Regions from separate parts of the Staphylococcus epidermidis genome, predicted to be linked through region 2. Evidence: predicted binding sites of a transcription regulator. Region 2 holds the regulator's gene; each other region holds the start of a gene.
The links. The regulator Rex, encoded in region 2, represses fermentation and respiration genes when NADH is low (regulators of the CRP and FNR family bind a similar motif). The targets are predictions, from matches to a motif close to TTGTGAAATATTTCACAA.
Positions count from the first base shown of each region.

Region 1: a site for Rex is predicted at 1,491-1,508, ahead of FNL83_RS01945 (hydroxymethylglutaryl-CoA synthase). Genes of this name have one in related genera too.
Region 3: a site for Rex is predicted at 1,114-1,131, ahead of arcA (arginine deiminase). Genes of this name have one in related genera too.

Region 1 is NZ_AP019721.1:420,150-422,438, forward strand. Features, by position in the region: gene FNL83_RS01945 (hydroxymethylglutaryl-CoA synthase) at 197-1,363, opposite strand; gene FNL83_RS01950 (hydroxymethylglutaryl-CoA reductase, degradative) at 1,608-2,289, shown strand, end outside.
Region 2 is NZ_AP019721.1:873,471-875,759, forward strand. Features, by position in the region: gene FNL83_RS04285 (ABC-F family ATP-binding cassette domain-containing protein) at 1-333, opposite strand, end outside; gene FNL83_RS04290 (redox-sensing transcriptional repressor Rex) at 681-1,316, shown strand; gene FNL83_RS04295 (hypothetical protein) at 1,462-1,743, shown strand; gene FNL83_RS04300 (YeeE/YedE family protein) at 1,829-2,289, shown strand, end outside.
Region 3 is NZ_AP019721.1:303,027-305,315, reverse strand. Features, by position in the region: gene arcA (arginine deiminase) at 1-1,032, opposite strand, end outside; gene FNL83_RS01420 (arginine repressor) at 1,371-1,832, opposite strand.

The sequences.
Region 1 (2,289 bases), 450 kb from region 2:
GGATTCGTTTTTATCTATGAATAGTAGGTAAACAGTATATAAATAGTAGAGGTCTATAATAGATGAAATGCACTATCTTGGGATTAAAAACCCCCTAAAAACAGCTATATGACGTTGTTTTTAGGGGGCAAGTATGAATAGTAAATTCGTTTCTTTCATTTTAAAAAATTAAAAAAGCAAAAGAATTGAGTTTAGATTATTCTGCTATATGATATTCACGAATATTGTTATCAATAGATTTTAAATAGAAAATGTCACGATCTGCATTTGATTTTTCAAGTTCATGATTCAATTCTAATTGGTCAAAGCGTTTGAAGAAATGTTCATATTCATCAACAGAAACCTCTATTCTATTATTTAATAAAGATTTGTGGCGCTCAACATCTAATTGCTCCTTGAATCCATCTACTAATGTTCCACTAAAGAACTCGCCTACAGAACCAGAACCATAACTAAAGAGACCAATCGTTTGTCCGCCTTTTAAATCACGTGTTTCTAATAAAGAGATGAGACTTAAATATAAGGCCCCTGTGTAAATATTACCGACATAACGATTATAATCAACTGCATCTTGGTAACTAGAGTTAAGACGGTCTTGTGTAGTTTCATCGGCATGATTAATAATAGAATCTAAAGCTTTTTGTCCCATTTTGGTGAATGGTACATGGAAACATAGTGAAGCGAAATCAGCGAGTGTTTTATTATGGCGACGTGCATATTCATTCCAACTTTCTTGGAATGACTTGATATAGGCATCTTTCGACAATGCACCAGCAACTAAGGGATATTGATGACCCGTTGGACGCCAGAAATCATAAACGTCTTCAGTATATGCTACGGCATCATCATTAAGTTTTAAAATACTTGGGTTATGTGAAATCATCATTGCAACTGCACCGGCACCTTGAGTAGGCTCACCACCAGAATGAATACCATAACGAGCTGTGTCACTAGCAATGACAAGAACCTTTTCGTTAGGGCGTTGAGCAAGATAATCTTTGGCAAGTTGAATTGCAGGTGTTGCTGCATAACAAGCCTCTTTCATTTCAAAGCATCTTGCAAAGGGTTGAATACCTAAAAGATGGTGAATTTGAACGGCTGCTGCTTTGGCATTATCAATCGCAGACTCAGTTGCTACTATAACCATACCAATATTCTTTTTATCTTCTTCTGTTATAATATCTTTAGCAGCATTGGCTCCCATAGATACGATATCTTGATTCACTGGGCTCACAGTCATTTCAGTTTGACCAATTCCAATTAAAAATTTATTAGGATCGACTTGGCGCGCTTCTGCAAGTTTAGCCATGTCTACATAATATTTGGGTACATAGAAACTTATTTTATCTATACCTATATTCATAAGGTGTGACATCCTTTCATTTTTTGAAGTAGCACTAGTATCATACCAAAGAAAATTCGTTTTATACAATGAAATATAACAGACATGACCAGGAATATATAATAAATATGTAAGCGCTTTACAAAAATTGTGAAAAGTTTTGAATTATTTGAGTGCAAGACAATGTTAGCAGTTGATATTTAAAGCGAAAGTTAAAAGGTTACATTACTACAGTAATATAAAGATATTTTAAAGGAGTACATAAATGAAAAGTTTAGATAAAGGATTTAGACATTTAACACGAAAAGATAAATTAAAAAAACTTGTTGAATACGGTTGGCTAGATGATGAAAACTATGAAATATTACTTAATCATCCGTTAATTAATGAGGAAGTCGCAAACAGTTTAATTGAAAATGTCATTGGTCAAGGTGCACTACCAGTAGGGTTATTACCTCGAATTATAGTTGATGATAAAGAATATGTAGTACCTATGATGGTAGAGGAACCTTCTGTCGTAGCAGCAGCAAGTTATGGCGCAAAACTCGTTAATCAAAGTGGTGGATTTAAGACAATTTCAAGTGAACGTCTAATGATTGGACAAATTGTCTTTGATGATGTTGAAGACACAGGCACATTAGCTAACTCAATATATCAAATAGAATCACAAATTCATCAAATCGCTGATGAAGCTTACCCTTCTATTAAAGCAAGAGGTGGAGGATATCAACGTATTGAAATAGATACATTCCCTAATCATCGATTATTATCTTTGAAGGTTTTTGTTGATACTAAAGATGCTATGGGTGCTAATATGTTAAATACAATATTAGAAGCAATCACTGCACATCTAAAAGTTAAATTTTCAAATCAAAATGTTTTAATGAGTATTTTATCTAATCATGCGACAGCATCAGTAGTAAAAGTACAAGGGGAAATAGATATTG
Region 2 (2,289 bases):
ATTTCGTGCAAGCCAATCGGTTTCATCCTTAATTAAATTTTCAATTTTCTTTATATGTTCAAAAGGCTTAGACATTTCTTCAAAGACAGTAGCTTCTGAATTGAGTGTCATTTGCTGAGTTAAATAACTCATTGTCAAATTTTTGATTTTTGATATTCGACCACTATCGTAATTTTCCACACCTGCTATGATTTTCATTAATGTCGATTTACCAGCTCCATTACGGCCTACTACGCCGATTCTTTCGCCAGTTTTCACCTCAAAATTAACATCTGTGAAGATATCTTCACCATCGAACGATTTGGAGATGTCATTAAGTTGTAAAAGTATCATTCGATTCTCACCTTTCTATGTATTTGAAATAGGTTTAAACTATATATAAAGTATTTGTTTTTGAATATTTAAATTTTTGTTAATTCTATATTATCGAATTTTAAATAGAAAAATAAATTGCGTACGTTATCTTGAAATGATGTTAAACTCAATTACTTCTATTCTACAGTATTCATAGAACACATGAAACTAGGATATTTATTTTTAAAAATTAATAATGTATAATGTTTAAGTATTCGTTGTAGACAATTATTTGTATTATGAGATGACATTCCACATATGTTTTAACTCATTTACTGATTTTAATGATACATGCATAATATACGCGAAAAAGGGGGGTTAGATATATGCCAGATGATTTTAAAATTCCTCGCGCTACGTTAAAACGTCTACCTTTATATTACCGATTGGTCAGTATTTTGAAAGGTAAAGGTATAGATCGTGTTAATTCTAAAACAATAAGTGAAGCACTACAAATTGATTCAGCTACAATAAGAAGAGACTTTTCATACTTTGGTGAATTAGGAAAAAAAGGATATGGATATAATATAGATAGTATGCTTGAATTCTTTAAATCAGAATTAAGTGAGAGCGATCAAATTAAAATTGCCATTATAGGTATCGGTAATTTAGGGCGTGCATTACTTACATATAACTTTTCAATACATGATGAGATGACAATTACTGAAGCTTTTGATATTAGACCAGATATTATAGGTGAGAATATCGGTGACGTTGTGGTAAAACATAGTGATGATATCAAAACGACATTAGAATCAGAAGATATTGATGTAGTCATTTTAACAACACCAGATAATGTGGCACAACAAGTAGCTGATGAACTTGTTAAAGCCGGTGTTAAAGGTATACTAAACTTTACGCCACGTCGAATTAAAACACCCCAAGATGTCCAAGTACATCATATTGATTTTGGTATAGAGTTACAATCATTATTGTTCTTCATGAAAAATTATAGTAAATAATTAATAAAAATCACATTAACATAGTACTCTCAAGTGAGAAGTGAGAGTGCTTTTTTTATATTAAACAGTTACAATAGATTATAAATACGAAACTTTTTAACAAAAATTGTAAGTTGATATTTATTGTAATGGGAGATTGAAACAAATGACTCAAGAAATAAATTGTAATTTCAAATCACATATTCCCAGAATAATGACAGTTCCCGGTATATTGTTAATACATGAAAATAAGTTGGAGTTTAAGGCATATAGTCAAAACAATAATCCATTCAATATTCAATTCGAACTCTCTAGCATTGTGCGGTATAGAATATCGAAAGGGTTATTAGGAAATAAATTGTTTATTTATTATTCTGACCAGGAGTGGTATAAATTTAGTAACTTATCTAAGAGTGACTTAATCAAACTCACAAAATATTTATATTAAAACATAATAAATAAAATTAAGAATTTGCAAAATATAGTCCTTTCTACTATAATACCTTAGTATTTATATCGGAAAAGGTGATAAAATGGTGTGGACAATTATAAGCGGATTAGTCGTTGGCATATTGCTAGGATTTGTAATGCAGAGAACAAGATTTTGTTTAGCTGGTGGATTTAGAGATATGTACGTTCAAAAGAGTAACAAAATGTTTTATGCATTGCTTATTGCTATTACAGTCCAAAGTATTGGTTTACTTATTCTAAAGAACTTAAATATTATAGAGGTTCCAGCAGAAACATTTCCAGTTATAGGAACTATTTTGGGATCCTTCGTTTTTGGAATAGGGATAGTATTAGCTGGAGGATGCGCGACAGGAACTTGGTATAGGGCTGGTGAAGGGTTAATTGGAAGTTGGGTGGCATTAATATTTTATGCATTGACTTCAGCCGTAACTAAAACTGGGGTACTTCTTCCAATAATGAATCAAATAAATAAACCGACGCAAGTCAGCACAAGTATGACGAGTACAACAGGTATACCACAATG
Region 3 (2,289 bases), 570 kb from region 2:
GTCGATGATATCACCATTTCCAGTTGGTATTAATGTGATTTCATCAACATCGAGCACTTCTTCTAATGTTTGTTTAAGATGACTAGAATGTTGGATTTTGATATCTTCAGCTTTATCATCATATTCGATAATAAAGATATTCATGTTTCCTTCTGATTTAAGAATTGCTGAATGTGTAGTGAATTTGTCGTAATCAATCATTGTACAAACAGTATCTAAGTGCATAAATGTTCGACTAGTTGGAATCTCAATCGCCACCACCTTTTTAAAAGTAGATAACGGATCTTTAAAAATACGTCGTGCTAAACGTTCAATTGCTTGTGCAGAAGTACGTTCAGATATCCCTATTGCAAGTACATCTTTAGATAACACCAGTTCGTCTCCACCTTCGATGTTGAACGGACAGTCACGATCCACCCATAAAGGAATATTCTCATCTTTAAATCTAGGATGATGTTTTAAAATATATGAAATGAAAATCGATTCTCTGCGTCTCGCTCTCCAAAACATACGATTTACTGTCATACCTCTACCAATTGAAGCTTGAGGATCACGTGTGAAATATAGATTAGGCATTGGGTCAAGATAAAACGGATATTTATCATCCATGTACTCTACAAGATGTGTCGATTCAAGTTGTATTTCTTCTTTGCGTACGCCAGCCATAATCTTATTAATTAATGCTTGATTTGACAAAGTTGAAAAGAGTTTTTTTATTTCTTTTTCATGACCTAGGATAGTTTTTCTAGATTCTGCTAAAACGTCATCTATAAATTGCTCTCTGACATTTGAATCTTCTATACTTTGTGCTGCTAATTTTTCTAAATAAAGCACTTCTATTCCTTCATCTTGAAGAACTTGAGCAAAATGATCATGCTCTTGTTGAGCTACCTTTAAAAATGGAATATCATCAAACAATAATCCATCTAAGTAATCAGGCACTAAGTTTTCTAATTCCTTCCCTGGTCTTTTAAGTAATACCGTCTTTAATTTGCCGATTTCACTGTTAACTTGAATAGGTCCATTTGTCATACTCATTTCCTCCTTTTCTTCGCTACATTATCAGTATAAAACTGATCAATAACTTAGTTCGTGATGATTATCACATGCTAAATGTAAAAAGTTTCGCAACATTTGGTTATTCAATACATAATTGTGTTTGAATATACATTACTATTGCATACTTTCGTTGAAAAAATGAATATTTGAGTAATATGAACCTTTACATCTTTATGAATAAAAGTTTTTTATTCATAAATTTGAATACTTAGTCAAATAACAACACTCATATTTATTGAATTAAAAAAACACCTGATAAACGATGTATACGCTTACCAGGTTATATTTATAATGGACAACTTTATAAATTTTTATGAATAATTATGATTAAATATTTTGTAATAGACATATTCAGCTATAGACTGGGAATGTGTAAGAATCATAATTGTATCATTACCACTTATCGTTCCTATAATCTCTTTCAGTTGTAACTGATCAATATAATAATTTATGCTTTGTGCAAATCCTGGTGTCGTCTTTATTAGTATATACGATTCTTTAATCATAGTGTTAATAATTTCTGTTTCTATATAATCATTTAGTCTTACTCTTGAGTCTAATTGAGATTGTTGCGTAAGTAATTTGTATTCATATTGATTTGCCTTCACAGGCAGGCGATAAATATGAAGTTCTCTTAAATCTCTCGCAATAGTAGTCATGCTATAACGTACACCAAAGTGATCATCAATGTAATCAATAATATCTGCTTTTTTATAAATGTGATTTTGCTTAACAATCATAGTTACTAAATCTTGTCGTTTACTCTTTTTCATTGAATGATCAACTCCTATAGATAACTAATTTATTTTAATTTATAAATTAAAATTTCTTTTTATTTAATTATACTTTATCATTTTATTGTTGATAATTATAAGAATTTTTATGTCGTTTGTGACAAAGTACGTAAACATACATTCAAATTTAAAATTAATTTGTTTATTTAACTATCATTTTATCTATATTTCCCCTTTTATTCTTATTAGGTTTTTTATACTCATTACTATGCAGTCACACTTACGCTAGACAAACCGTAGTCTTACCTCAAGGTAAAGTAAGCGGCTTTGTATTAGTTTAAAAATTCCTGAAGATTTTAGTTCACTATTATGATGAAATAAAAAACCTGAGACAGTTAAGTTTGTCTCAGGCTGAGTCGAAATTAAGTCAACACTCATTTCGATTAAGGCTTTAAAAATTGTAAATATTTAACATTACTTCTTCTTTGTTAAAGCT